DNA from 2 places in the Muricoprocola aceti genome. Region 2 is predicted to be linked to the other one. Evidence: predicted binding sites of a transcription regulator. Region 2 holds the regulator's gene; the other holds the start of a gene.
What was found. The regulator Rex, encoded in region 2, represses fermentation and respiration genes when NADH is low (regulators of the CRP and FNR family bind a similar motif). The targets are predictions, from matches to a motif close to ATTGTTAANTANTTAACAAT.
Positions count from the first base shown of each region.

Region 1 (16,071 bases), on a different contig from region 2:
CTGCTATTATGATAAATGTGGAATCAGTAAAGAGATACGTCAGGACTGCTGTTTTACCATTACGCCAGGATTTCATGTTCCAGAATGGGCCAAAGGTGCTGTCATGTATCAGATTTTTGTGGATCGTTTCTATAATGGAGATCCATCGAACGATGTGGAGGACAGAGAGTATTTCTACATTGGGGATACGACTGTGAAAGTGACAGACTGGAATAAGTGTCCGGCATTTATGGGGATCAGGGAGTTTTATGGTGGAGACATTCAGGGAGTCTGGGACAAACTGGATTATCTGCAGGATCTGGGTGTAGATGTGATCTACTTTAATCCGATTTTTGTCTCTCCGTCTAACCATAAGTATGATATACAGGATTATGATTATGTTGATCCACATTATGGAAAGATTGTAAAAGACGGTGGTGAAGTACTGACACCTGGAGATCGGGAAAATGCGCATGCGACCAAGTACATCTGTCGTGTAACGGACAAAGAGAACCTGGAAGCGAGCAATCAGTTTTTTGCGGAATTTGTGGAAGAGGTTCATCGCAGAGGTATGAGGATCATATTGGATGGTGTATTCAATCACTGTGGTTCCTTTAATAAATGGCTGGATCGGGAACGAATTTATGAACATGCACCTGGATATGAAAAAGGTGCTTATATTTCAGCGGACAGTCCGTATCGGAATTTTTTCAAATTTAATAACCAGGATGCCTGGCCGTATAATCCAAATTATGATGGATGGTGGGGCCATGATACGCTGCCGAAGCTGGCCTATGAGAATTCAAAAGAGCTCCATGATTATATCTTGCATGTGGCAAAGAAATGGGTTTCGCCGCCTTATAATGTGGATGGCTGGAGACTGGATGTGGCTGCCGACCTCGGCTTTTCTAATGAATACAATCATCAGTTCTGGAAGGAATTCCGGGATGTAGTAAAAGAAGCGAATCCAGAGGCACTGATCCTGGCAGAACATTATGGAGATCCGAGATCCTGGCTTCAGGGAGATCAGTGGGACACGGTTATGAACTACGATGCTTTTATGGAACCTCTGACCTGGTTTTTCACAGGTATGGAGAAGCACAGTGATCAGTATCGGGAAGATATGCTGGGAAATGGGTTACATTTCCAGTGGGCAATGAATCATTATATGAACAGTTTCCAGGCTCCTTCCCTACAGACTGCCATGAATGAACTGTCCAATCACGATCATTCCCGATTCCTGACAAGAACAAATCATAAGGTGGGACGTGTGGCACAGCTTGGATACGAGGCAGCCTGTCAGGATGTAGACAAATCAGTATTTCGCAGTGCAGTGGTGATGCAGTTTACCTGGCCTGGCGCCCCAACGATTTACTATGGTGATGAAGCGGGTGTCTGTGGATTTACCGATCCGGATAACCGACGTACCTATCCATGGGGATGGGAAGATCATGATCTGATTCAGTTCCACAAACAGATGATTCGGATTCACAAGGCCTGTCCGGCGATTATGAAAGGCTCTGTTATGATTCTGCAGGCAGACTATAATTTCCTTGCCTATGGACGTTTCACAGAGAGGGATCAGGTTCTGGTAGTGTTTAATGCGGGAAAAGATACGATGGAGCGTACCATTCGGGTGCGTGATATGGGAATCACAGCAGATGACAACCTGATTCAGCTGATGATGACAGATCAGAGCGGATATAATACGGATGCGTATGTTTATCAGATGCAGCAGTACGATGTGACAATTACATTGCCGCCACATTCAGCTATTGTTCTACATGCTTTGAATGGAAATGGAGATCCTTCTTTCCATGAAGAGGAGACTGTTGCTGATGTGGAAGGATTCCATACTGCATGGAAAGAATATGTTTGACATAGGCAGAGTGGGTTTGCTATAATCTATCTGTTAAAAAATGTACAATTGACAACTGAAAAGGGGGGGCAGATATGCCTGGGAAAAGTGTTTTCTGGAATATGCATTTCAAGGAACTATTTCAACTGGTCTATGCACAGTATGGTGAGATACATCATCTGACAGAAACAGAGATACAAATCTTACTTTTCTTAAGAGACGACAGCGTGTACAATACAGCACGGGATATCTGTAAGATGCGAGGAATTGCAAAATCAAATGTATCAAATGGAATTCGTATGCTGGAGAGAAAAGGATATGTCAGTATTCGGATCGATGAAGAGAATCGGAAGATTCATCGTCTGTCACTGACTGAGAAGTCCAGACCAATCGCAGCAGAACTCTGGCAGATTTATGAGGACTGCCAGATGAGAATTCTGGATGGCATTACAAAAGAAGAAGTGAAGGCAGTATATGGTTTTTTTGAAAAATGTGATGTCAATGTAGTGAAGGAGATCGATCGTCTGAAAAGCGAAGAGACAAGGTAGAATGCATAGAATTCTATACAGGTAACAAAAAGTAGGATTATACTTTCGGGTATAGTCCTGTTTTTTTGTATAATAGTATGAATAGTGAAAAAAGAGTGACGATAAAGGACGTGGCAAGAGAGTCTGGCTACTCCATAGCGACCATACACTGCGCGCTGAACGGGAAACCGGGAGTGGGAGACGCAGCACGGCAGCAGATCGGCGTAGACCCGGTTCAGTTTGGATGTATCATGATCCTGAACCTTGGCATTGGTCTGGTAACTCCTCCTGTAGGATCCACTCTGTTCATTGGTTCTGCTATTTCAAAGGTACCGATCGAACGTCTTGGAAAGACCTTGCTGCCATTCTTCGTAGTAATGCTTGTTGTTCTGGCAATCGTTACCTACTGGCCGGCATTTACCATGACAATTACAAATATGATTATGCCAGTTATGGCTGGTTAAGAGAAACATACAAGAAAGGCTATTTCACAAAAGTGGAGTGGCCTTTTTTCTTTTGCCGTTTTTGTATAATAATAAATAAAAGCAGAACATGAAATTTAGCAATCTTTTTACAAAGATATATTTGACATTTATGGATGGACAGTGTAGACTTATAAATGTAAGCACTTACAATATTGATAAATCATAGCCTGAAAGCATGATTATGTATGTAAAATAGTACGAAATTGTCGGATTTTAGGGTTTGATTTACCGTATGTTTCAGTGTATAGTAAATATAAAGGACATCGTATCTGTTCCGTACTTTCACAGTGAAGACAGAACAGCTGCAAAAATATGACATGTCTCTGAAAGCCGATTTTTTGGGGACAGCAAATAAAAAGGAGAGAAAGAAAATGAGTATTGCAGAACAGTTTGCAGCGCTGGGCGTCGTGCCAGTAGTAGTATTAAATGATGTAAAGGATGCAGAGCCACTGGCAGATGCCCTGGTAAAAGGTGGACTTCCTTGCGCAGAAGTAACATTCCGTACAGACGCAGCAGAAGAATCCATTCGTATTATGGCACAGAAATATCCGGATATGTTAGTTGGAGCAGGCACAGTTCTGACCATTGAACAGGTTGACAGAGCAGTAAATGCAGGAGCAAAATTTATCGTTAGCCCTGGATTTGATCCAGAAGTAGTAGATTACTGTATCGAAAAACAGATCCCGATCTTCCCTGGTATCATTACTCCTTCCGAAGCAGCACAGGCTGTTAAGAGAGGACTGAAGGTTGTAAAATTCTTCCCTGCTGAACAGTTCGGTGGAGTAGCTACAATTAAAGCAATGGCAGCACCATATACTACATTAAAATTCATGCCGACAGGCGGTGTCAGCTTAAAGAACCTGAAAGATTACTTAAGCTGTGACAAGATCCTTTGTTGTGGCGGAAGCTGGATGGTAAAAGGTGATCTGGTAAAAGCAGGCGAGTTTGACAAGATCGCTCAGATGGCAAAAGAAGCTGTTGAACTGGCAAAAGAGATCAGAGGCTAATCATTTTTAAAATAAGTTTTAATTAGGAGAAAAGAAGAATGAATTTAAATGTAAGACCAAAAAGTGAATGTAAGTTTGATGCAGTTTCTCTTGGAGAAGTAATGCTTCGTCTTGATCCAGGCGAAGGAAGAATCCGTACTGCAAGATCTTTCCGCGCATGGGAAGGCGGCGGAGAATACAACGTAATCCGTGGTTTAAGAAAATGCTTCAAAATGGATACTGCTGTGATTACAGCATTTGCTGACAACGAAGTAGGTATGCTGATGGAAGACTTCATCTGCCAGGGTGGTGTAGATACATCCCTGATCAAATGGATGCCTACAGACGGTATCGGAAGAATCTGCAGAAATGGTATCAACTTCACAGAAAGAGGATTTGGTATCCGTGGAGCAGTAGGATGCTCTGACCGTGCAAACACAGCTATCTCCAAAGCTACACCGGAAGATTTCGATTTCGATTACATCTTCGGTGAACTGGGAGTTCGCTGGCTGCACACAGGCGGAATCTACGCTGCTATTTCTGAGCAGACATGTGAGACTGTTCTGGCTGCAATCAAGACTGCAAAGAAATACGGAACTATCGTATCTTACGACCTGAACTACCGCCCATCCATGTGGAGCGCTATCGGAGGACAGGCTAAGGCTCAGGAAGTAAACAAAGAAATTGCAAAATACGTTGATGTCATGATCGGAAATGAAGAAGACTTTACTGCATGCCTTGGATTCGAGATCGAGGGAAATGATGCAAACCTGAAAGAACTGAATCTGGAAGGTTACAAGAAGATGATCAACGAAGCAGCAAAGACATACCCGAACTTCAAAGCCGTTGCTACTACACTTCGTACAGTTAAGACTGCTACTGTAAATGACTGGAGCGCAATCTGCTGGGCTGATGGAGAAATCTACAAAGCAAAAGACTACAAGGGACTGGAAATCATGGACCGTGTAGGTGGTGGAGACTCTTTCGCATCAGGTCTGGTATACGGACTGATGACTACAGAAAACGCTGAACTGGCTGTAAACTACGGTGCAGCACATGGCGCACTTGCTATGACCACACCTGGTGATACCACAATGGCAAGCAAGAAAGAAGTAGAAGCTATTATGGGCGGAGCTGGCGCAAGAGTACAGAGATAAAAATCTGAATCATAGAGAACTGCCGCAGAGCAGAGGAGAAAGATACGTGATGTAATCTGATATCCACTGCCTGTGGCATTTTTTTAAGAATATTTTGTGTAATTTATATGAAAGCGCTTACATATTTTTGGTAAATATTTTTTTCCTTTCCATTTGACATTTGAGAGGAGAAATAGTAGACTAAATGTAAGCACTTACATAAATAGAACAGTTGCTAATATAAAACAGAAATGCTATGTAAATATAACAAAGATCACAGGAGGAACAGAACATGAAAGCATTTATGGACAAGGATTTTTTGCTGAGCACACCGACAGCACAGAAGCTGTATCATGACTTCGCAGAAAATACACCGATTCTGGATTATCATTGCCATATTAATCCAAAGGAGATCGCAGAAGACAGAAAGTTTGAGAACATCACACAGGTATGGCTGGGTGGCGATCACTACAAATGGCGTCAGATGAGATCCAACGGAATTGATGAATATTATATTACCGGTGGTGCAAGTGACCGTGAGAAGTTCCAGAAATGGGCTGAGACACTGGAAAAAGCAATCGGTAATCCACTGTATCACTGGAGCCATCTGGAGCTGAGAAAGTATTTCGGATACGAAGGATACTTAAATGGTGAGACAGCAGAAGAAGTATGGAACCTGTGCAATGCAAAGCTGCAGGAAGATTCCATGACCGTACGTAACCTGATCAAACAGTCCAATGTAAAACTGATCTGTACCACAGATGATCCTGTTGATTCTCTGGAATGGCACAAAGTCATCGCAGATGACAAGACCTTTGATGTACAGGTACTGCCAGCATGGAGACCAGACAAAGCCATGAACCTGGAGAAGCCAGAATATCTGGATTATCTGAAGACTTTAAGTGAAGTCAGCGGCGTTGAAGTAAAGAGCTTCAAAGATCTGATGAAAGCACTGTCCCTCCGTATGGATTTCTTCGCATCTATGGGATGCTGTGTATCTGACCACGCACTGGAATATGTAATGTATGCTCCTGCTTCTGAAGAAGAGATCGAAAAGATCTTCGCAGGCAGACTGAATGGCGGCAGCGTATCCAGAGAAGATGAGATGAAGTTCAAGACTGCATTCATGACAGCAGTTGGAAAAGAATACCATAAACGCAACTGGGTAATGCAGCTTCATTATGGATGCAAGCGTGATAACAATGTATTCCGCTATAATCAGCTGGGACCGGATACAGGATTTGACTGCATTAACAACTACGCACCAAGCGCACAGATGGCAGACTTCCTGAACGCATTAAGCTCTACAGATGAATTACCAAAGACTATTCTCTACTCCCTGAATCCAAATGATAACGAGTCTATCGGAACGATTCTTGGATGCTTCCAGGGACCGGAAACGGTTGGTAAGATTCAGCAGGGTAGTGCATGGTGGTTCAATGATCACAAAGTAGGTATGATGAACCAGATGATCTCTCTGGCTAACCTTGGCCTTCTGAGTAACTTCGTAGGTATGCTGACAGACTCCAGAAGTTTCCTGTCTTACACCAGACATGAATACTTCCGTCGCATCCTCTGCGAACTGATTGGTGGATGGGTAGAGAACGGAGAGTATCCGGATGACTATAAGGCACTGGAAAAGATTGTTAAGGGAATTTCTTTCAACAATGCAGTAAACTACTTCGGTTTTGATCTGAAGACAGTATAGGTTTGATACAAAATAGTTGGGGCTTGTGGCCCCAACATAATAAAAAAATAAAGGGGAATACGATCATGGAAAAATTAAATTATGAAGTATTGGAGAAATCTGGATATGATGGATATATTTTAAAAGATGCACCGGTAAAGGTTATGCAGTTTGGAGAAGGTAACTTCCTTCGTGCATTCGTAGATTACTGGTTTGACCTTGCCAATGAAAAAGCAGACTGGAACGGTAAATGCTGTCTGGTACAGCCAATTGCTCCAGGTCTGGCAAAGATGATCAACGAACAGGAAGGTCTGTACACACTGTACCTTCGCGGAAGCGAAAACGGACAGAAGGTTGATGCTAAGCGTGTCATCTCCAGCGTAAAGAACTGCCTGAACCCATACGAAGCAGCAGATTTTGAGGCGATGATGGAAGTAGCAGCAAGTGATGACCTGGAAATCATTGTCTCTAATACAACAGAAGCAGGTATCCAGTACGATCCATCCTGCCAGCTGAACGACCAGCCAGCATCCAGCTTCCCTGGAAAACTGACACAGGTACTGTATCACCGTTATAAAGCAGGCAAAAAAGGTATCATCATGCTTGCCTGCGAGCTGATCGACAACAACGGAAAAGAACTGCTGAAATGTGTAAATCAGTACATTGATCAGTGGGGACTGGAAGATGGATTCAAGAAATACGTAAATGAAGAATGCACTTTCTGCGGATCTCTGGTTGACCGTATCGTACCAGGACGTATCCGTGATGAAAAAGAAGTAGCAGAGCTGGAACAGAAGCATGGTTATGCTGACCCGCTGCTGGATGTAGGAGAAGTATTCGGTGTATGGGTAATCGAAGGAGATCCAAAGCTGAATGATGTACTTCCATTCAAAAAAGCAGGACTGGAAGATAAAGTATTTGTAGTACCAGATATGAGCCCATACAAGAAGAGAAAAGTACGTATCCTGAACGGTGCACATACCGGATTCGTTCTGGGTGCTTACCTGGCTGGAGAAAATATCGTACGTGACTGTATGCAGGATGAGACAATCAAAGGCTTCATGAACAAGATGCTGTATGATGAAGTCATCCCTACCCTGCCACTGGATAAGCAGGATCTGCTGAACTTTGCAGCAGCAGTATCAGACCGTTTCAACAACCCATTTGTAAACCATGAACTGATGAGCATTTCCCTGAACTCTACTTCTAAGTGGAAAGCAAGAAATATGCCGTCCTTCCTGGAATACATCAAAGAAAAAGGGGAACTGCCTGTATGCCTGACCATGTCACTGGCTGCATACATTGCATTCTACAGCAATGACATTCAGTCCCTGACAGATGCAGGTCTGGTATGCAAACGTCCTGCAGGAAATGAATACACAGTAAGTGATGACCGCTGGGCACTGGAATTCTACTATGAGCACAGAAATGACAGCGCAGAAGAGCTGGTACACGCTGTACTGACCAACGAAAAGATGTGGGATCAGGATCTGACCCAGATCAAAGACCTGGAAGCAACTGTAGTAGCTGACCTGAAGAAGATCCGTGAGGAAGGAGCAAAGGCTGCTTACGCGAGCTGCCTGTAAGAAAAGGTATGAAAACAATTCAGATTAATCCACTTGATAATGTGGCAGTAGCACTGACTCCGATTGCAAAGGGAGAAAGTATTACTGCAGGTGAATATACTGTAATTGCAGCGGAAGATATTCCACAGGGACATAAGATCGCTCTGAAAAAGATCGCTAAAGATACCAATGTAGTGAAATATGGGTTCCCGATCGGACATGCGACAGAAGAGATCGAAGTAGGTAACTGGGTGCACAGCCATAATATGGCTACCAATCTGGAGGGTGAAGTAGAATATACTTACCAGCCGGCGATTACCCCGGTGACCCCGGTAGAACCGGAGACATTTAACGGCTTCCGCAGAAAAGATGGCAGAGCAGCGATCCGTAACGAGATCTGGATCATCCCGACGGTAGGCTGTGTAAATGACGTGGCAAAACGTATGGTATCTCTGAACCAGGATCTGGTTCAGGGCACCATTGATGGTTTGTATACTTTTGACCATCCATTTGGATGCAGCCAGACCGGTGCAGACCATGCACAGACGAGAAAACTGCTGGCAGCTCTTGTTCGTCATCCAAATGCTGCAGCTGTGCTGGTACTGAGCCTTGGATGTGAGAACCTGACACATGAACAGTTTCTGGAAGAGCTGGGCGATTACGATCACGACAGAGTAAAATTCCTTACCTGTCAGGAAGTAGAAGATGAATTCGAAGCAGGAAGAAAGCTTCTGGAAGAGTGTGCGGCATATGCAGGACAGTTTAAGAGAGAAGCGATTCCGGTAAGCGAGCTGGTAATCGGTATGAAGTGTGGAGGATCCGATGGACTTTCCGGTATCACAGCCAACCCTACTGTAGGTCGTTTCAGTGACATGATGGTAGCAAGGGGCGGATCAACTGTACTCACAGAAGTACCTGAAATGTTCGGTGCAGAAGGATTCCTGATGAATCGTTGTATCAATACAGAGATCTTTGACAAAGCTGTAAACATGATCAACGGATTTAAGAACTACTTCATCAGCCATAACGAAGTAGTATACGATAACCCAAGCCCTGGAAATCGTCAGGGTGGTATCACAACGCTGGAAGACAAATCCTGTGGATGCGTACAGAAGGGCGGAAGCGCACCGATTATGGACGTAATCGGATATGGTGACCCGGTAGTGACCAAGGGACTGAATATGCTGTATGGTCCGGGAAATGACCTGGTATCAGCAACGGCTATGACAGCAGCCGGTGCACACATGATTCTGTTCACCACAGGACGTGGAACACCGTTTGGCGCGCCGGCTCCTACGTTGAAGCTTGCAACCAACAGTCAGCTGGCTGGTAAAAAGCAGGGATGGATTGACTTTGATGCGGGATCTATTGTAAATGGAGAATCCATCGATGACGCTGCAAGGCGTCTTCTGGATCTGGTGATCGAGACCGCTAATGGGAAAGAGACTCGGGCAGAACGCCACGGATACAGAGGAATCTCTATCTTTAAAGATGGTGTAGTGCTGTAAGTATCAGAAAATAGGACAAAACAGGGCTATCTGATTTGCGATAGCCCTATTTGTGCAAGTAAAAAAGTGCGTTGCGTATGAAAAAACACGAATTGGGAGGTACACATGAATATTTATGATATTTCAGAAAAAGCCGGAGTATCAATAGCAACAGTGTCTCGTGTATTGAATGGGAACAGCAAAGTCAGTGACAAGACCAGAAAGAAGATTTTGGCCGTAATGGAAGAGACCGGATATCAGCCGAATGTATTTGCCAGAGGGCTGGGGTTGAACACCATGAATACTGTCGGTGTTATGTGTGCAGACAGTTCGGACATGGTGTTGGCTTCGGCGGTTTATCATGTAGAGCAGGAACTACATAAATATCAATATGATGTGTTGTTATGCTGTACTGGATATGAGACAGAAGAAAAAGCAAAATATATGAATTTGCTTCTTTCTAAGAGGGTAGATGCGCTGATTTTGGTTGGTTCCAGTTTTATTGAAAAAAACATGGAAAAAAATCAGTATATCATAGAAGCTGCGAAGGAAGTACCGGTTATGCTGGTAAATGCCTATCTGGATGCGTCAAATGTATACTGTGCAGTCTGTGATGACCGAACGATGATGCGCCAGGTCACCAGAGAATTTCTGGAGCAGAAGCGTCAGATTCTATATCTGTATCGGTCACTTTCTTACAGTGGAAGACAGAAACTCCAGGGAATCAAAGATGCATTTAAAGATTGTGGACAGAAGCCAGAAAAAGACCAGATGGTGCTGATGAAGGACAGCACAATTGAGGATACCAGAAAATTCCTTGCAGAACGATGGGGGCAGGGAGTACGATGGAATGTAGTCATGACATCCGATGATGAACTGGCGGTAGGAGCCTGTAAGTTTGCAAAAGCGCAGGGGCTCAAGGTGCCGCAGGATATGCAGATCCTGGGATACAACAATTCCAAGATCAGCATCTGCAGTGAACCGGAGATCAGTACAGTGGATAACCATATGCAGAAGGCAGGGACACTGGCGGTGGATCAGCTAATGGAGATTCTGAAAAAAGAAGAAGTGGAACAGAAGACTATTGTAAAAGGCGAAATGGTACTTAGAGACACCACGATAGATTTGTAAGCCGCGTGAAGCCATGGGGACGAAAGCCACTGGGGCTTTTTCAGTGACTTCGCGGATAAAATACATACTTATCGGTTGCGCTTAGCGTAGACTGTGACACGGTAATCTCGGTCCTTCCAGACAGATCCGCGCTGGCCACAACCAGTGTATTTGGATCCAGATACAGCGTATCTGCGGAGGATCCGTTAATGTGTACTGTACTGTAACGGGTGAAGTTATTTCCACGAATGATCAGCACATGATCCCTGGTATAGTTCACGTCTTCAATGGTAATTGGGAAAAATCCCATTTGCAGATTGGTTGGAATGAACGGATTCTGACCATTGTAAGTAATTCGATCCCCATAAAGCACGTCATATTCCAGTTCTTTCAGACCACTCAGGTATTCTTCTTCTGAAAGTTCTCCATTTCGCAGCTGACGGCCGGAGTTCTGGTGATAAGCGTTAATGGCTCCATCTGGAACTTCCAGAGCAGAGAGAAGAGTGGAACCCATCTCATAGGCCTGCATATCCTGATTATCAAAGGTCAGGCCTGCATTGTTCCAGATAAAGTATTCGGTGTCATAAATGGTTCCGGTGGTGAGTATATCATCGGTCAGATTCAGGCTCGGACAATGATCCCCATACATCACCAGAATGGTAGGCTCTTTCCGTTCACTGAGCATATCCACCAGATCACCGATGAACTGATCCATTTCATAAATCTGGTTCACATAGTAAGTTAGCTGTGTCAGGTACGCTTCGTCAGTAATGGTGTCACTGGAGAGTGTGACATGATGAGTATATTTCACACTGGAATCCGAAGGATAGCTGCCATGTCCCTGTACAGAGACGGTAAAGACGAAATCCTGATCTTCCGTAGAATCCAGGGCAGTCGCGATCTCATTGGTCAGGATGGAATCCTTAGCCCAGCCAATCGGCGTATAGTTGTCTGGCCACATATATTCTACCGAGGTAAAAGTGTCAAATCCGAGGTTTGGATAAACCAGGTTACGGTCATAAAAGTCGCCGGTATTATTGTGAATCGCAAAGGCATGATAACCATAAGGTTTCAGATCATAAGCCAGAGATTCACAGGCGGTTTCCTTTACAATTGTCTTGTATGGATATTCTCCAATACCGAAATCATCAATATTCATGCCGGTAAGTACCTCGAATTCGGAGTTCACGGTACCGGCACCTACCACGGGCATACTGAACGCACCGGAAGGATACGTCTCCATCATGCGAGTCAGATTCGGTAAAGGATTGCTGGAAAACTTCACATTCTTCAGACGATTAACGTTAAAGAAAGACTCCAGCTGGACAATCACCACATTCGGTTTGCGAGAAGTATAGGTAACAGTTTCCTCGTCTGGAAGGGGCTCGTAGTGCTCTGTCAGCTGCTCCATTACCTCCTCGGAATAATCACTTGGTTTACTGATACCGGTATCGATCAGACTGGCACCAAAACAGTAAATAAATCCATTCTTCAGGTAAGACTGGGAAAGCTCACGGAAAGCAGTTTCCAGAAGCCCTGTGGACTGTCCCAGAACGATTCCACCCCAGGTCAGTAAAAGAGAACCCAGAATGATCGGAATGGAATGGATATATTTCGGTTTTTTCTCAGCCCGGGAAGTCTTCAGGAAAAACAGAATAAACAGTCCCAGTACAACAACTACCAGCACGCCAATGACGATATACTGGAACACATTCAGGTACTTGGTGGCCACATCCAGACCGTCCTTTACCAGTAACAGATCACTGCTGGTAAACGGAGTAACACGATAGAACAGCAGGACAAAGTTTATAATACCTCCGGCCATCCAGAACAGACTGATCAGAATGATCACACCGATTCGTTTGCGGAAGACCAGCGCAAAGGTAAAGGAAGCCGATACAATCATCACATTGATCAGGTACGCATATGGATGAAAAATAATAAATTGAAATCCGCCAATCAGAGAATGATAAGCCATACACTCAATCAGGAATACCAGGACCAGAGGCAGTACAAGATAGCAGAGCAGATAGCCATCAGAGGCAGCATCATTCTGATATTTGTAAAAAAGGGCAGTCAGCCTGCCGGCTGATGAAGATTTTTTCTTTTTTTTATGGAAAAATCCGGCCTGTCTCTGGCTGTGCTCCGGGTCTTTATTCGATATTATGGGACAAAAATTTTTAAAATGTTTCATATCTTTCATATTTAATAAAATTATGGATATCCTTCTGTAAAATTCTAAGTATTTTTTACGATAGAAATGCAGGTTTGTCAACACATAAAACGAATTTTCTGGTATACTATATGCGAATTGTTTTTGACACGAGTAATAAAAATAACATAGTTTGGAAAAGGATAGAGGAATGCAGGCAGCATGTGATACCTGTGCCTATTACAGTTACGATGAAGAATATGAGTGCTATATCTGTGATATGGATCTGGATGAAGATGAACTGGTTCGGTTTCTGTCAGACAGCCATTATCAGTGTCCGTATTACCGGAACGGCGATGAATATGCAGTAGTGCGAAAACAGATTTAGAGCCCCTATTTTAATAGGAAGTAATAGTGCATAATTTATATTTTTTTTAGGAAAAATAATTGTGAATTAGTTATAAAAATGTTTGAAAATTAACAAAGCATGTGATAGACTCAATCTATGCGAAGAAGGTGGTGAGAACATGGTAGCGGAGACAATCAAAAAAGTGCAGGAAGCAGAAGGCAAAGCAGACTCAATCGCAAAAGAATGCCGACAGCAATGCACAGACATGGTGGATCAGGCAAAGAAAGATGCTTTACAGCTGAAGGAAGCCAGACTTCAGGAAGCAAAAGAGAAAGCCGGAGCAGCCATGGAAGCTTCAAAGAAAGAAGCGGAAAAGTTTATGGAATCTGTAGATGCGGATATCCAGAAAGAGATTGCTGCATTAAAGACACTTGCAGCAGGCAAAGAAGCACAGGCGACGGAGGCTGTCATTAAGGCTCTGTTTTAAAGTGCTCATTTTTTTATCAATTTTAAGCAAAGGAGGGATGCGGATATGGCAGTTATGCAGATGCAAAGATTCAGTATCTGCGCACTGAAAAAAGATCGAAAAGCCATTCTGGAAAAGCTTCAGATCCTGGGTGTTGTTGAGATTGACAACTCAGTGATCGAAGATTCTGAGATGGAAAAGATGAATACGTCAGACAGACGCCAGATCTATGAAAAGCATGCAGTTCTGGCAGAACATGCACTTTCCATACTGCAAAAATATGTCCCGGAAAAGACGTCAATGTTCAGCTCTCTGGAAGGAAAGCCGTTGATGAATAAGACGGACTTTGAACAGATCAGAGCACAGAGAAAGAGGCTGCTGACCACAGCAGATGATCTTCTGGATCTGAGCAAACGAATTTCCGAGAATGCAGCCAATGTGGCCAAACTGGAAAATCAGATAGAAGCTCTGGTGCCCTGGATGCGCCTTGATGTTCCAATGAACTATCGTGGTACATCAGAGACGGCCATGATTCTTGGTACGATGCCGAAGCCTATGACGGTGGAAGAGATTCGTACAGAGGTGGCAAGGACACAGCCAGATCTGGAAGCCTATGATCTGGAAGTCCTGTCAACGGATAAGGATATGACGTACCTGACAGTGGTATGCCTGAAAAAAGATACGACGGCACTGGAAGATGCGCTTCGTGCAATCGGATTTGCAAGACCGTCACAGGTATCCGGAAAAGTACCGTCTCAGTGGAAAAGTGAACTGGAGGCGGAGATTGGAAAATTAAAAGCAGACAGTGTAGAAGCAGAAAAAAAGATCAAAGCTTATGAAGGAAGCAGGGAGGAACTGAAGGCAGTATCTGATTATTACCGGCTTCGTGCAGATAAGTATCAGATCCTCGGACAGATTCCACAGACAAAGCAGACTTTTGTGATCAGTGGTTACATTCCAGAAGAATCAGCAAAGATTCTGGAAGAGAAGATTGCAAATGTTTATGACTGTTCTCTGGAGTTTGAAGAGATCGGTGAAGAGGAGGAAGCTCCGGTACTTCTGAAGAACAATAAGATTTCCCGTTCTGTAGAAGGAGTACTGGAATCTTATGGCCTTCCGCATAAAGGAGAAGTAGATCCGACGACAGTAATGTCAGTGTTCTACATTGTATTATTTGGAATGATGCTGTCAGATGCAGCCTATGGATTACTGATTTCCATTGTATGCTTCATCGCATTAAAGAAGTTCCCGCGTATGTCGGACAGCATGAATAAGTCCTTACATTTATTTGGCTACTGTGGTATCTCCACATTTGTCTGGGGTGTCCTTTTTGGAGGATATTTTGGCGATGTGATCGATGTGGTAGCCAGAACATTCTTTGGCAGAACAGCTGCTACATCAGTGATACCTGCACTGTGGTTTGTACCATTGAATAATCCGATGAAGCTTCTGGTATTCTCACTGGGAGTCGGTGTGGTACATCTGTTCTTTGGTCTTGGACTGAAGGGATACAGCTATCTGAAGTCAGGAGATGTGGCAGGCTTTATCTGTGATGTAGTCTTCTGGTATATGCTTCTGATCGGTCTGATCCTGATGCTGATACCATCCAGTCTGTTTGCATCCATTGCACAGACACAGGTAACATTTTCTCCGTTCATGAATACGCTGGCAAAAGCACTGGCGATCATCGGAGCCCTGGGACTTTTGTTCTTTGCAGCAAGAGACAAGAAAAACATTGGCCTGAGACTGGCACTGGGAGCTTACGAGCTCTACAATATTACTGGCTGGCTCAGTGATGTACTTTCTTATTCCAGACTTCTGGCACTGGGACTGGCAACCGGTGTTATCGCATCTGTAGTCAATCAGATGGGAAGTATGTTTGGCGGTGGGGTAATGGGAGCGATCCTGTTCATCCTGGTATTTATTGTTGGACATACCTTAAATCTTGGTATTAACCTTTTAGGTGCCTATGTGCACACAAACCGTCTTCAGTTCGTAGAGTTCTTCGGAAAGTTCTATGAAGGCGGAGGCAAACCTTTTGAACCATTTAAAGAAAATACAAAATATGTAGAAATCAAGGAGGATTAATGGAATGAGTTTAGGAGTTGTTTTTGCATTATTAGGAGCAGCATTGGCTGTTATTCTTGCAGGTATGGGTTCTGCTTATGGTGTTGGTGTAGCTGGTCAGGCAGCATCTGGAGTAGTTGCTGAAGATCCTTCTCAGTTCGCAAAAGTTCTGATCTTACAGCTGCTTCCTGGTACACAGGGTATTTACGGTCTGCTG
Region 1 is NZ_JAOQKE010000008.1:51,214-67,284, forward strand. Features, by position in the region: gene OCV47_RS08360 (alpha-glycosidase) at 1-1,858, shown strand, start outside; gene OCV47_RS08365 (MarR family winged helix-turn-helix transcriptional regulator) at 1,933-2,385, shown strand; gene OCV47_RS08370 (TRAP transporter large permease subunit) at 2,463-2,828, shown strand; gene OCV47_RS08375 (bifunctional 4-hydroxy-2-oxoglutarate aldolase/2-dehydro-3-deoxy-phosphogluconate aldolase) at 3,221-3,856, shown strand; gene OCV47_RS08380 (sugar kinase) at 3,895-4,992, shown strand; gene uxaC (glucuronate isomerase) at 5,264-6,679, shown strand; gene OCV47_RS08390 (tagaturonate reductase) at 6,745-8,244, shown strand; gene OCV47_RS08395 (UxaA family hydrolase) at 8,253-9,731, shown strand; gene OCV47_RS08400 (LacI family DNA-binding transcriptional regulator) at 9,837-10,841, shown strand; gene OCV47_RS08405 (LTA synthase family protein) at 10,882-13,014, opposite strand; gene OCV47_RS08410 (DUF6472 family protein) at 13,184-13,360, shown strand; gene OCV47_RS08415 (ATP synthase subunit B family protein) at 13,500-13,808, shown strand; gene OCV47_RS08420 (V-type ATP synthase subunit I) at 13,854-15,875, shown strand; gene OCV47_RS08425 (V-type ATP synthase subunit K) at 15,880-16,071, shown strand, end outside.
Region 1: a site for Rex is predicted at 13,438-13,457, ahead of OCV47_RS08415 (ATP synthase subunit B family protein). Genes of this name have one in related genera too.

Region 2 (16,071 bases):
ATGAATGAGGATAAAAGATGAATTTAGATTACGCAAAGAACAGTATAGAAGAGGTACCTTTCGGTCAGTATCTGGAGCAGTTTCAGGCGCTGGATCCGAAGGCAGCAGCTGTTCGCACTGGTATTCCTTATGATGCAGAACGTAAGTGCTTTACCATGAGAATGCTGCAGAGAACATATGAGATCAGCTGGCCAGAGTGCAAGGTAACCTGTCTGGATAAGACAGAAGGTGTGTTTGCAATTATGGAAGATGCGGTAGATGCGAAGATATTTGCTATCCGTTATCTGTTGAACGGGGTACAGTCTGACTCAACAGGTAAGTTCCTGACATACCGTGAACTTCCGAGCGGTGACTTGTATTTTCAACAGTTCCAGGGCAGATGTCTGATGCGTCTTGCATACGGCTTTGGATTTAAGCTGGATAAGTTCGCAGAGATTATGGATCGTCTGGGCGCAAAGAAGCTGTCATATGGAGATGTATCTTATGAGGTTGAGTTTATCAATGGCCATTTTGTAAGATTTATTCTCTGGGCAGGTGATGACGAATTTCCACCGTCATCTCAGATTTTATTTTCTGATAATTTCCCGCTGTCATTTGAAACCTACGATCTGGCAGTAGTTGGAGATATAAGTATTACCACATTAAAAAAAATGCAGTAAATGGAGGATGAATTATGGGATTTTCTACAGTACCATGTAATGAATTTGTGGAAGTATTAGCATCAAAGGCACCAGTTCCAGGTGGCGGCGGCGCTTCTGCCCTGGTTGGAGCTATCGGAACAGCCCTTGGAAATATGGTTGGAAGCTTAACCGTTGGTAAGAAAAAATATGCTGAAGTAGAAGAAGAAATGTGGGAACTGAAAGGCAAATGTGATCAGCTTCAGAAAGACTTTCTTCGTCTGATCGAAAGAGATGCGGAAGTATTCGAGCCGCTTTCTAAAGCATATGGTATGCCAAGGGAGACAGAAGAGGAAAAGGCAGAGAAGGCACGCGTAATGGCTATTGTATTAAAAGATGCCTGCTCCGTTCCAATGGAGATCATGGAGAAATGCTGTGAGGCCATTGATATCATTGCTGAGTTTGCAGCAAAAGGATCTACTCTTGCAATCAGTGATGCAGGAGTTGGTGTGGCTTTTGCAAAAGCAGCATTAAAAGGTGCCAGCCTGAACGTATATATTAATACCAAGTCCATGGCAGATAAAGAACTGGCAGCTCAGCTGAATGCAAAATGTGACAAGATGCTGGAAGACTATACTGCAAAAGCAGATCAGATTTTTGACAGTGTATTAGGTCGTTTAAAATAATAAGAGTTGTGAAAGGAGCTATTATGGCAAAACAGTTATTAGGTAAAGAGGTTACCGCAGCATTAAACGAAAGAATTAAAGCAAATGTGGCAGCATGCCAGGAAAAGGGAGTAAATCCTACTCTTTGTATCATTCGTGTGGGAGAAAATCCAAGCGATATCTCCTATGAAAAAGGTGCAACCAAACGTTGTGAAACACTGGGAGTTGCATGTGAAAAGATTCTTCTTCCAGAAGATGTGACACAGGAAGAACTGCTTGCAACGATCGATAAAGTAAATAAAGATGCTCATATTCATGGCGTACTGTTATTCCGTCCATTACCAAAGCATCTGGATCAGGCAGTGATCGAAAATGCACTTGCACCAGAGAAAGATGTAGACTGCATGACAGATCTGTCTATGTCTGGAGTATTTACTGGAAAGAAGATTGGTTTCCCTCCTTGTACACCACAGGCTTGTATGGAGATTCTGGATCACTATCAGATCGACTGCACCGGTAAGAAAGCAGTTGTGATTGGACGAAGCCTTGTAGTTGGAAAACCGGCAGCTATGATGCTGGTAAAGAAGAATGCCACTGTCACGATCTGTCATACAAAGACAGTAGATATGCCATCCGTAGCACGTGAAGCAGATATCATTATTGTAGCAGCCGGACGTGCCGGTGTAGTTGGCGCTGAATATGTCAGAGAAGGACAGACTGTCATCGACGTAGGAATCAATGTCAATGCAGAAGGTAAATTATGTGGCGATGTTGATTATGCTGCAGTAGAGCCAATCGTAGATGCCATTACACCTGTTCCTGGAGGAGTAGGAAGTGTTACCACTTCTGTACTGGTAGGACATGTAGTGGAAGCTGCTATGAGAACTTTAGCATAAGCCTTTATGAATAAGTGACGGAAAAAAAGACAGCCAGGATTCCCCTGACTGTCTTTTATCCTTTTTGGAAGATCAATTGGAAAGAGAAAAATAAGGGAGAAGCGATGAAACAAAGCAAAAAGAGATTAACATGGTGTTGTCTGTGCTTTTTCTGTATTTTGATGATAAGTTCTTCTTCTGTGTTGGCTGCAGGCAGACAGACAACCATAAAAGAACTGCTGCAGACCGGGCTTCAGCCGGTAGGAAGTACCATGTATGTATGGGGCGGTGGATGGAGCAGAAATGGTGCCAGCAAAGAAGCCAGACGTCTTGGAGTAAGTGCATCCTGGAAAAAGTTCTACAAAAAGCAGAAAAAAGGTTATAATTATCGTAAATATCTGTTTCAGTCATCCAAAGGCCTGGATTGTTCCGGGTATATTGGATGGTGTATTTATAATGTGCTGGAAGAAACTGACGGAAAGAAAGGTTATGTGCTGTATGCACAGAATATGGCACGCAATTATGCCAGCCGTGGGTGGGGAACTTTTACAAAACGATCAAAAGTAAAAAATTATAAAGCAGGAGATATTATGAGCACTCCAGCCGGTCATGTTTACATAGTAGTTGGATCCTGTAAAGATGGGAGCGTGGTATTCCTTCATTCCAGTCCACCTGGTGTGACCTTATGCGGCACCACAACTCCGTCTGGAAAGACCAACAGCCAGGCAGTAAAACTGGCAAGGAAATATATGAAAAAATACTATCCTGTCTGGTATAAAAAGTTTGGTGACTGCAGCAGGGGTATTTCTTATCTGACAGACTATCATCAGATGCGGTGGGATATATCCGGCAAATCTGTGATGACAGATCCAGATCATTATCGAAAGAAGAGTGCTGAACAGATCTTAAAAGATCTGTTCCGAAAAAGATAAAAACGACGGTTTCAATAAAAATTGTTAAAAAAGTTGTATAACTCAATTGACAAACTGGCAGTATTGCACTATACTATCAGTGTGTAATTGAATATTACTTTATTAAGTGCATGAGTAATCATGAAAAGGGAATTTGGGTGAGAATCCCAAGCGAACTGGTCACTGTAATCAGGGAGTAGGTCCAACAGCCATTGCATAACCCTAAGATGTGAGAAGGCGGAATCATACGATGATCTGTAAGTCAGGAAACCTGCTTAATAAATGAGATGTGCTCCAGATACAGCGCAAGCATCCAACCAAGCGACGAAGTCGTTTGTGAGACGTGACTGCATGGGTGAGCAGGCACATTTTTTTCTAATGGTAAATTAGAATGTTTGATTTGATGGATGAATCTCAAGTAGGAGATTACACAAATACCTCCTTCATACCGGAGATTCTTGTTAATCCGCATGACAAGAGAACGGCATGAATCCCCGGCAGATCCGCAGCTGCCGGGGATTTTTTTACTCTTGATTATTTTTTATCAATTTGTCTATTTCTTTTGATTTTATTCCCAGATATATGTAAAAAGTGCACATTGACAATCTTTTGACGATAAGGTAGAATCTATTATAGTTAAATAATTAACAATGAATATTTTAAAGGAGGAAACTGATGGCTGACAAAACAATCAAAAAGAACACCATTGAAACTCTCGAGGATCTGGAACTTGCGATGAAGGAACTTCGCGAAGCACAGAAGATTTTTTCTACCTACACACAGGAACAGGTGGACGCCATTTTTAAGGCAGCTGCCACAGCAGCCAATAAGGCACGTATTCCATTATCCAGAATGGCTGTAGAAGAGACGGGTATGGGTGTACTGGAAGACAAGGTAATCAAGAACCACTATGCGGCAGAATATATTTACAATGCCTATAAGAACACAAAGACCTGTGGTGTAATTGAAGAAGATCCTGTCTATGGTATTACCAAAATTGCGGAACCTCTTGGAGTGATTGCGGCAGTGATACCTACCACGAATCCTACGTCTACCGCTATTTTTAAGACGCTGATCTGTCTGAAGACACGAAATGGTATCATTATCAGTCCACATCCGCGGGCTAAGAACTGTACCGCAGCAGCTGCAAAGATTGTTTTGGATGCAGCAGTAGCAGCCGGTGCACCGGAAGGTATTATCAAATGCATTGATGTTCCATCGTTGGAGCTGACCAATAAAGTGATGCAGGAAGCAGACTGTATACTGGCTACCGGCGGCCCGGGTATGGTAAAGGCAGCTTATTCATCCGGAAAGCCTGCACTGGGCGTAGGTCCTGGTAATACGCCTGTGATTATTGATGACACAGCAGATGTGAAGATGGCAGTAAACTCTATTATTCATTCCAAGACATTTGATAATGGTATGATCTGTGCATCGGAACAGTCTGTTACAGTTCTGGAAAGTGTATACAAGGCAGTAAAAGAAGAATTCAAGTACCGTGGCTGCTATTTCCTGAAAAAAGAGGAACTGGATAAGGTAAGATCCACGATCTTGATTAATGGTGCTTTAAATGCCAAGATCGTTGGTCAGAAAGCAGCTACCATTGCAAAGATGGCAGGAGTAGAAGTACCGGAAGAGACAAAGATCCTGATCGGTGAAGTGGATTCCGTAGATATCAGTGAACCATTTGCTCATGAGAAGCTGTCACCGGTTCTGGCTATGTACAAGGCTAAGACATTTGATGAGGCACTGGAAAAAGCTGCTCAGCTGGTAGCAGACGGCGGCTATGGCCATACATCATCTCTTTACATTAATGTTAATGAAAAAGAAAAAATGGCAAAGCATGCAACTATGATGAAGACCTGTCGTATTCTGATCAATACTCCTTCCTCACAGGGTGGTATCGGAGATCTGTATAACTTCAGACTGGCTCCGTCTCTGACACTGGGATGTGGAAGCTGGGGTGGCAACTCTGTTTCTGAGAACGTTGGTGTCAAACATCTGATCAATATTAAGACCGTTGCAGAAAGGAGAGAAAACATGCTTTGGATGCGCACTCCGGAAAAGGTATATTTTAAGAAGGGCTGTACGCCTGTTGCACTGGATGAACTGAAAAATGTCATGGGTAAGAAGAGATGTTTTATTGTTACTGACTCTTTCCTGTATAAGAATGGCTTTACAAAGAAGATAGAAGACAAACTGGATCAGATGGGTATTGTACATACCTGTTTCTCTGATGTAGAACCAGATCCATCTCTGGCAAGTGCAAGAGCAGGGGCGGCAGCAATGAGAGCCTTTGAACCAGACTGTATTATTGCAATGGGCGGCGGATCTGCTATGGATGCCGGAAAAATCATGTGGGTATTATATGAAAATCCAGATGCAGATTTCTCAGAAATGTCCATGGATTTCATGGATATCCGTAAGAGAGTTTACACTTATCCTAAGATGGGAAAGAAAGCCTATTTTATCGCAATCCCTACTTCATCCGGTACCGGATCTGAAGTGACACCATTTGCGATCATTACCGACCGTGAGACTGGAATCAAATGGCCGCTGGCTGATTATGAATTAATGCCGAATATGTCCATTGTAGATACTGACAACATGATGAGTGCACCAAAGGGTCTGACCTGTGCATCCGGTATTGATGTTATGACTCATGCTATTGAAGCCTATGTTTCCATTATGGCATCTGATTATACGGACAGTCTTGCGCTTCGTGCCATCAAGCTGGTATTTGATTATCTGCCGAGAGCTTATAAAGACGGTAATGATGTAGAAGCGAGAGACCATATGGCAAATGCTTCCTGTATGGCAGGTATGGCTTTCGCCAATGCATTCCTGGGTCTGAATCATTCTCTGGCACATAAGCTGGGAGCGTTCCATCATCTTCCTCACGGAATTGCAAATGCACTGGTATTGTTAAACGTAATGCGTTATAACAGTGCTGAGGTGCCGACAAAGATGGGTACTTTCCCACAGTATCAGTATCCACATGCCCTTCAGCGTTATGCAGAAATCGGAAGATATGTAGGACTGACCGGTAAAAATGATCAGGAAGTATTTGAAAAACTTCTGGCAAAACTGGATGAACTGATGCGTACCATCGAGATCAAACCAACGATCAAAGAGTATAACATAGATGAAAAGAAGTTCCTGGATACTCTGGATGAGATGTCCGAGCAGGCCTTTAATGACCAGTGTACCGGCGCCAACCCAAGATATCCACTGATTTCTGAAATCAAAGAACTGTATCTGAAATCCTATTATGGAAAATAATCAGAACCAATCTGATCAAATTGAATCAGGGCTGTGAAAGCAGCTCTGATTTTTATTTTTGGAAATCGTTTGTTTTGTTCTTGACAATTTTTGTATAATTGTATACAATTATACAAAAATTAGGAAAAACAAAATGAGGAGTAATCAATCATGGAAAACAGAAAAGTCAAAATGAATGAAAAGACCAATTTACTGGAATTGGAAGAACATATGTATCCACTGGTTGACGTACAGTCACCGAACGTATTCCGTAACCTTTTTCCTTACGATGAAGTACCAAAGATCGCATTTAATGACCGAGTTGTACCTCATCACATGCCAGATGATATCTGGATTACGGATACCACATTCCGTGATGGACAGCAGTCCAGAGAGCCTTATACGACAGAACAGATCGTAAGGATCTATGATTATTTTCATAAGCTGGGTGGTCCAAATGGTAAGATCCGTGCCTGCGAATTTTTCCTGTACAGCAAAAAAGACAGGGATGCTGTTGAAAAATGTCTGGAGAAACGATATCAGTTTCCGGAAGTTACCAGCTGGATTCGTGCCAATAAAAAGGATTTTCAGCTTGTAAAGGATATGGGCTTGAAAGAAACCGGTATTCTGGTCAGCTGTTCCGATTATCATATTTTTTATAAGATGAAGATGACTCGTTTTCAGGCTATGTTCCATTATCTGAGCATTGTAAGAGACTGTCTGGATATGGGAATCAGTCCAAGATGCCATCTGGAGGATATTACAAGAGCAGATATTTACGGTTATGTTATTCCATTTTGTCTGGAACTGATGAAGCTGTCGGAAGAATATAAGATTCCGGTAAAAGTTCGCTGCTGTGATACCATGGGATATGGAGTAAATTATCCGGGTGCTGTGATTCCACGTTCCGTACAAGGTATCATCTATGGTATTATGACGCATGCAGGTGTACCCAGTGAAATGATTGAATGGCATGGACACAATGATTTTTATAAAGCTGTCAGCAATTCTACGACGGCGTGGCTGTATGGTGCATCTGGTGTCAACTGTTCTCTGTTCGGTATAGGGGAACGTACCGGCAATACTCCTCTGGAAGCAATGGTATTTGAATATGCACAGCTGAGAGGAACTCTGGATGGTATGGATACGACTGTTATTACAGAATTAAAGGAATATTATGAAAAAGAGATCGGTTATACTGTTCCGTCCAGAACACCATTTGTTGGAAAGAACTTTAATGTAACCCGTGCAGGTATTCACGCAGATGGTCTTTTGAAAAATGAAGAAATCTACAATATTTTTGATACAGAAAAATTCCTGAACAGACCGGTTCTGGTTTCTGTATCTAACACTTCTGGTCTTGCGGGTATTGCCCACTGGATTAATACCTATTATAAACTGCCTGAAGAAAAGAAGCTGGATAAGGAATGTGAACTGGTTAAGATGGTAAAAACATGGGTAGATCACGAATATGACGAAGGACGTGTGACAGTCATTACCGATGATGAACTGACGGATGTGATCGCTGACTGCTGTTCCAAATTAAATTATGACCTTATTTAGCGGGAGAGGAACATGGAAGAGCATTATTCTTTAGGCGGAAAAGTGTTTCAGCAACTGAAAAACAGTATTCTTGCCGGTGAATTTGAAAATGGAGCAGAACTGCGGGAGATTGCCCTGGCTAAAAAACTGGGGGTCAGCCGGACCCCTGTCAGAGAGGCTCTCAGACAGCTGGAACAGGAAGGGCTGGTGGAGATTTATCCGAATCGAGGAGCCTACGTAAAGGGCATCACTTATAAAGATGTGGAAGATATTTTTCGTATCCGTGCACGTCTGGAAGGTCTCTGCGCGGAAATGGCAGTTTCTTCCATTACCCATGAGCAACTGGATAAATTAGATGAGATTATTTTACTTTCCAAATTTTATGAAGAAAAAAAGGATATGGAACATTTACTGAAGATGGACAGTCAGTTTCATGAAGTGTTGTTTGAATCCTGTGGAAGTAAAATGCTGGAGCATCAGTTGAAAGATTACCATCAGTATGTGCAGAAAGCCCGGCTTCGATCTCTGAAGCGTCAGGAACGGGCCAAAAAATCAACACAGGAACATGAAGAGATCCTGCTGGCCATTAAGGATAGGGATGCCAAAAGAGCAGATGAGCTGGCGACCAGACATATCCTGAACGCCATTGCGAACATAAGGCTGGAACATGAATCCTGACAGAAAGTGGAGGAATAGAACATGGATAAAATAGCAATGAAAACGCCTCTGGTAGAAATGGATGGAGATGAGATGACCAGAATTCTCTGGTCCATGATCAAAGAGGAGCTTCTGCTTCCGTTTATTGATCTGAAGACAGAGTATTATGATCTGGGACTTGAAAACAGAGACGCGACCAATGATCAGGTGACTACAGACAGCGCGGAGGCTACCAGAAAATATGGAGTAGCTGTGAAGTGTGCCACCATCACACCGAATGCTGCCCGCATGAAGGAATATCATTTGAAAGAAATGTGGAAGAGCCCAAATGGAACGATTCGTGCAATTCTGGATGGTACGGTTTTCCGTACACCGATCATCGTAAAAGGGATTGAGCCAAATGTCCGTACCTGGAAAAAGCCAATCACGATTGCACGACATGCTTATGGGGATGTCTATAAAGCAGTAGAGATGAAGGTCCCTGGACCGGGAAAAGCAGAGCTGATGTTTACCGGAGAAGATGGAACCGTTATGAAAGAGACGATTCATGAATTCAAGGGAGCGGGTGTTATCCAGGGTATGCATAATCTGAATAAATCCATTGAAAGCTATGCAAGAAGCTGTTTTGCTTATGCTCTGGATACCAGACAGGATCTGTGGTTTGCAACGAAAGATACGATTTCAAAAAAATATGATCATACTTTTAAAGACATTATGCAGGAGATCTACGAAAAAGAGTATGAAGAGAAGTTCAGGGCAGCCGGCATTACTTACTTCTATACACTGATAGATGATGCGGTAGCACGGGTCATGAAATCTGAAGGCGGTTATATCTGGGCATGCAAGAACTATGACGGAGATGTGATGAGTGATATGATTTCCTCTGCATTTGGCTCTCTGGCTATGATGACATCTGTATTAGTTTCACCGGAAGGAAACTATGAATATGAGGCGGCGCATGGAACGGTACAGAGACATTATTATAAGTATCTGAAGGGAGAGGAGACCTCGACCAATTCAGTTGCAACGATTTTTGCATGGAGCGGTGCTTTAAGAAAACGAGGAGAACTGGATCAGATTCCGGAACTAATGGCATTTGCAGATAGACTGGAAAAAGCGACCCTGGATACGATTGAAAGTGGAAAGATGACCAAAGATCTTGCTTTGATTACCACCCTGGAACATCCAACTGTGCTGAACAGCAAAGATTTTATTCTGGCTATTCGTGAGACACTGACCCAAAATAACTAATGGAAAAATAGATTAAAAACGCAGTGACGGGAAAAGAATGCTCTTTCTCATCGCTGCGTTTCTTTTTGGCGTTATTGATTTTTACATAAGGGATTCCCAGACTTCATATAATGTTTCCAGTTTGTTGGCATTTTCTGTTTTCTCTTTATTCAGCTCCATACATTTGGCCACATCTGTATAAACAGATTCCAGACACATCTGGTCATCAATTTCCTGATTTCTGGCTTCCAGCTTCTGAATCTGATCTTCTGTTTTTTTCAGATCATTCTGGCGTTTGCGTTCACGTGCCTGTTCTTCTTTTCGTTTCTGCCATTCATCTTTTCCGCTGGAGGCAATAGCGGCAGCAGTACTTTGCTCAACAGAGGAGACAGAAGTCTCCGGGGCATAGATCCTGGTCAGTTCCTCTCGTTTCTCCAGATAGTAGTCATAGTTACCAATATAGTTTACCAATGTATTCCCAGTCAGATCCAGAATTCTGCTGGCGGTCTGATTGATAAAATAACGGTCATGGGAGACATATAGTACAGTTCCTGTGTATTGATTCAGTGCATGTTCCAGAATCTCTTTGGAGACAATATCCAGGTGGTTGGTCGGCTCATCCAGAATCAGGAAGTTGGCCTCTGACAGCATCAGTTTTGCCAGGGAAACACGCCCCCGTTCACCACCGCTTAAGTCTTTGATCTGTTTAAAGACATCATCTCCGGTAAAGAGAAATGCGGCCAGTGTGTTTCGGATCTCGGTATTGGTCAAAGTTGGATAATCGTCAGCAATTTCTTCAAACAGGGTCTTCTCCATATGAAGTACATGATGTTCCTGATCGTAATAGCCAATGTGCACCTTACTTCCCAGGGTAAAAGATCCGGCATCTGCCTTAATGACGGAATTGATAATCTTCAGGATCGTAGTTTTTCCGGTTCCGTTATTCCCGATAATCGCAACTTTTTCGCCACGTTTAACAGAAAAATTCAAGTCAGAGAACAGCTGCTGGCTGTCAAAGGCTTTTGAAAGATGTTCTACTTTCAGAACGTCTTCCCCGCTTTCCACCCTTGGATGGAGCTGAAGATGAATCTCAGAATTTAATTCTGTCGGTTTTTCCAGACGATCGATTTTGTCCAGCATTTTTTCCCGGCTTTCTGCCCGTTTGATACTTTTTTCCCGGTTAAAGGATTTTAGCCTGGCGATCACCTGTTCCTGGTGTTTGATTTCCTGCTGCTGATTCATCCATGCTTTCAGTTGTGCATTCCGCAGCATCGCTTTTTTCGTTGCATAATCTGAATAGTTTCCGAGAAAAACGGTAGCATGTCCGTTATCCAGTTCCACTACCTTAGTGACTACTTTATTCAGGAAATACCGGTCATGCGCTACAATAATCACGGCGCCCTGATAGTTGAGAAGGTATGTCTCCAGCCAGGCAATGGAATTCATATCCAGATGGTTGGTTGGCTCATCCAGCAGAATAATATCCGGTTTGGAGAGCAGCAGCTTACCAAGTGCTACACGGGTCTTTTGCCCGCCGGAAAGGGTTGCTACAGATTTGTCAAATTCACTTTCTTCAAATCCAAGACCCTTTAATACACCGATCAGTTCGCTTTTGTAGGCATATCCGTTGCGGTTTTCAAATTCGGTACTCAGACGGTGGTAAAGATCCAGGGTAGCAGTCAGTTCTTCGCCCTGCTGATGCTTCATATCCAGTTCCAGGGAACGAATCTTTTCTTCCATTTCGATAATCTCTTTTTTTACTTCCAGAAGCTCTTCGTAGATGGTATGTTCCCCGGATACCGCCTCATGCTGTGCAAGGTATCCGATCGAAGCACCTCTGGAAAGAGTAACCTCACCACTGTCGGCAGGAAGCTGGTTCATAATGATCTTCAGCAGAGTGGATTTGCCGGCTCCGTTGATGCCGACGATTGCGGTTTTTTCCCGTTCCTCCACATGGAAAGAAACGTCTTTTAAAATCTGTTTTGTGCCAAAGGCTTTGTCTATATGGTTACATGAAAGTATCATAATTCACATCCTATCATTATTCTGTCATTTATTTACCTGCTACAGTTTATCATATTCCTTGAATTTACTCTAGCTTTTTTGCAGAAAATGCAGTAATATATTACATTGAAACAGATACACAGGAGGAGTTCGTATGAAGAAAGTAGTGAAATTTGGCGGAAGTTCACTTGCAAGCGCCGAACAGTTTAACAAAGTAAAGAGTATTATTACAGCGGATCCACACAGAAGATATGTGATTCCTTCCGCTCCTGGAAAACGCTTCAGTGATGATACCAAAGTCACTGATATGTTATACGATTGTTATGATACAGCAGTAAACGGAAAGAATTTTGAAGAAAAGCTGGATAAGATTCATGCAAGATATCAGGAAATTATCGATGGTCTGCATCTGAATCTTTCACTGGATGAAGAATTTGAGAAGATTTTTGAATATTTTCAGAACGGAGCCGGCGTGAATTATGCTGCATCAAGAGGAGAATATCTCAATGGTATCATTATGGCGCATTATCTCGGCTTTGATTTTATCGATGCGGCAGAAGTGATTTTCTTTGATGAGAATGGCGAATTTGATTCTGAGAAGACCAACAATATTTTAAGCATGCGTCTGGAGAAGACAGAACATGCGGTAATCCCTGGATTCTACGGTGCGATGCCGAATGGTACGATTAAGACATTTTCCAGAGGCGGATCAGATATTACCGGTTCGATTGTAGCCCGTGCTGTGAAGGCAGATCTGTATGAGAACTGGACAGATGTGTCCGGATTTCTGGTAACAGATCCACGTATTGTAGAGAATCCGGAACCGATCGAGATTATTACTTATCGAGAGCTGCGTGAGCTTGCATATATGGGTGCATCCGTGCTGCATGACGAGGCTATTTTCCCGGTAAGAAGAGAAGGTATCCCGATCAACATTAAGAATACCAATGATCCATCTGCACCTGGAACACTGATTGTGGAGAGTACCTGTAAAAAGCCAAAGTATACGATTACCGGTATTGCAGGTAAGAAGGGCTTTGCATCCGTCAATCTGGAAAAAGACCGTATGAATACGGAGATTGGATTTGGCAGAAGAGTATTAAGCGTATTTGAAGAAAATGGTTTATCTTTTGAACATATTCCATCCGGCATTGATACCATGAGTGTATTTGTACAGCAGTTTGATTTTGAGGAAAAAGAACAGAAGATTCTCGCAGGTCTTCACCGTAATGTGGATCCTGATTTCCTTGAGATTCACTCAAATATTGCGTTGATTGCAGTGGTGGGACGTGGTATGAAGTCTACAGAAGGAACTGCCGGTAAATTATTCACTGCACTGGCAAAAGAAGATATCAATATTCGTATGATCGATCAGGGCTCCAGCGAATTGAATATTATTATTGGCGTGAATGAAAAAGACTTTGAAAAAGCTATAAAAGCGATCTATCATGCATTTATTACTGTTACCCATTGATTGACAAGTATTTAACAGTATTGTATACTAAAAAAGACAAAATCAATTTTGGGGGTGACGAAGCAGTGCAGGAACGGGAAATTTCAAAAGCCGTAATAAAACGTCTTCCACGCTACTACAGATACCTGGGCGAATTACTGGAACATAAAGTGGAACGTATTTCATCAAATGAATTAAGTGACAGAATGCAGGTTACTGCATCACAGATCCGGCAGGATTTGAATAATTTTGGCGGATTCGGGCAGCAGGGATATGGATATAATGTAAAGTATCTGTATAATGAGATTGGAAAGATTCTTGGACTGGATAAGACGTATAACATGATCATTATCGGTGCAGGGCATCTGGGTGAGGCCTTAGCGAATTACGTTAAGTTTGAAAAACGTGGATTTCGAATTATTGGAATCTTTGATACTAACCCGGAGCTGGAGGGAAAGACGATCCGTGGGATTCAGATTATGATGGATGATCGGTTACCAGAGTTTCTTTCTTCCCATGATATTGATATCGCAACACTGACACTTCCGAAGGCAGGTGCGGAAGCAATTGCACCGGTATTGGTAAAGGGAGGAGTAAAAGCCATCTGGAATTTTGCTCATACAGATCTGGATCTTCCACCGGATGTGGTAGTGGAGAATGTCCATCTGTCAGAAAGTCTGATGCAGTTATCCTATAATATCAACAGAAAAAACAGAAAATAAGAAAAGCAACGCTGCCAGAAGATTCCGGGCAACATGTTTCGGAAATATTTTTGGCAGCATTTCTTTTGGAGAGACTATGCAGATAACATCATATCAGCGAGAAAAATTAAAAGAAGAGCTGCCTCATCGCCAGGAAGACTCCAACAAGGGAGACTATGGGAAACTTTTGCTGATCGCAGGCAGCTGTAATATGTGTGGTGCAGCCTATCTGGCAGCGAAAGCAGCTTATCGTGCAGGTACCGGTCTGGTTTATATCTATACGGAAGAGTGCAACCGTATTATTTTACAGGAACGAATACCGGAATCGGTACTGTATACCTATTCACCGGAGCACTGGGAGGCAGACCAGCTGAAGGAAATCATGAAGGGAAAAACAGCCATTGCAGTCGGACCGGGGCTGGGACAGTCCCACTGTGCAGAAGAGATCACGCGGGCTGTTTTGAGAAGTCAGCTTTCCAAGGTGGTCGATGCGGATGCATTAAATCTTCTGGCAAAACACCCTGCCTGGTATGAAGAGAGAAATGGTTCCATGATTGTGACACCTCACCCGGCGGAAATGAGCCGGTTAAGTCAGATGTCTGTAAATGACATTCAGGCAGACAGGCATGCTTGTGCAAAAGCCTACGCCAAAATGCATCATGTGATTATGGTACTCAAAGGAAGTCACACCATTGTTACAGATGGAACGGATGAATATATAAATGATACGGGTAACCATGGTATGGCGACAGCGGGAAGCGGTGACGTACTGACAGGTATCATTGGTGGATTCCTCGCTCAGCATATGGTGCCTTTTGAAGCAGCCCGGCTGGGGGTCTATGTGCATGGACTGGCGGGAGATGATGCAAAAAAAGAACGGGGAACCTATTCCATGATGGCAAGTGATATTGTGGAACATATTTTATATGGCATAGAATGAAAGGTAATATCATGAACAGTTATAGCAGAACTTATGCAGCCGTAGATCTGGATGCGGTTGTGTTTAATTTTGAATCCATGAGGAAAAATATCCGGGAAGATACCAGTATGATTGCAGTGATCAAAGCAGATGCATATGGACATGGAGCAGTTCCTGTTGCCAGACTGCTGGAATCTTATTCTTATATCTGGGGATATGCGGTGGCTACAGCGGAAGAAGCTCTGGAACTCCGGGAAGCCGGTATTCACAAGCCGATCCTGATTCTGGGCTATGTCTTTGAAGACTATTACGCAGATCTGATTGAAAATCAGGTGCGCTTTCCGGTTTTTGATTATGCGACAGCAAAATGTCTTTCGGATACAGCTGCAAAAAAGAATCTGACAGCACTGATACATCTGGCATTGGATACCGGAATGACCAGAATCGGTCTGAAAGACAATGAAGAAAGTGTAGAAGAAGTGCTTCAGATCAGCAAACTTCCGAATCTTCAAATCGAGGGGATGTTCACACATTTTGCCCGGGCGGATGAAAAAGATAAAACCTGTGCCAACCGGCAGTTCCACAGGTATCTTACTTTTCGAGACCGTCTTGAGGAAGCAGGTATTCAGATTCCGATCTGTCACTGCTCCAACAGTGCGGGAATTATTGATATGCCATATGCAAATCTGGATGTGGTAAGGGCAGGTATCACGATTTATGGAATCTATCCATCGGATGAAGTAGATAAGCCGACAGTACCGCTTCATCCTGTCATGGAATGGAAGGCCCGTGTTTCTTTTGTAAAAGAAGTGGAAGCAGGAGTAGAGATCAGCTATGGCGGAATCTATACCACTCCGAAAAAAATGTTGGTAGCAACAATCCCGGTCGGATATGCAGATGGATATCCACGTATGCTTTCGAACCGGGGCTGTGTCCTGATTCACGGACGCAGGGCTCCGATACTGGGACGTGTATGTATGGATCAGTTTATGGTAGATGTCACGGATATCCCGGATGTTCAGAGGGGAACAGAAGTGACCCTGATGGGAAAAGACCGGGAAGAGGAACTGCGTGTGGAGGAATTATCGGAGCTGTGTCAGAGATTTCCGTATGAATTTGTCTGTGATATCAGCAGACGGGTTCCCCGTGTTTATTATCGCCACGGGATGCCGGTGTAACCAAAAGAGATCTTCCACATATAGTAAAAGGAATACGAAACGATAAAAACATTGCATA
Region 2 is NZ_JAOQKE010000001.1:207,200-223,270, reverse strand. Features, by position in the region: gene OCV47_RS01115 (DUF3786 domain-containing protein) at 18-659, shown strand; gene OCV47_RS01110 (cyclodeaminase/cyclohydrolase family protein) at 674-1,303, shown strand; gene OCV47_RS01105 (bifunctional 5,10-methylenetetrahydrofolate dehydrogenase/5,10-methenyltetrahydrofolate cyclohydrolase) at 1,327-2,178, shown strand; gene OCV47_RS01100 (hypothetical protein) at 2,283-3,089, shown strand; cobalamin riboswitch at 3,177-3,361, shown strand; gene adhE (bifunctional acetaldehyde-CoA/alcohol dehydrogenase) at 3,744-6,350, shown strand; gene OCV47_RS01090 (beta/alpha barrel domain-containing protein) at 6,501-7,892, shown strand; gene OCV47_RS01085 (GntR family transcriptional regulator) at 7,905-8,549, shown strand; gene OCV47_RS01080 (NADP-dependent isocitrate dehydrogenase) at 8,571-9,779, shown strand; gene OCV47_RS01075 (ABC-F family ATP-binding cassette domain-containing protein) at 9,861-11,783, opposite strand; gene OCV47_RS01070 (aspartate kinase) at 11,917-13,236, shown strand; gene OCV47_RS01065 (redox-sensing transcriptional repressor Rex) at 13,302-13,937, shown strand; gene OCV47_RS01060 (NAD(P)H-hydrate dehydratase) at 14,014-14,856, shown strand; gene alr (alanine racemase) at 14,868-16,013, shown strand.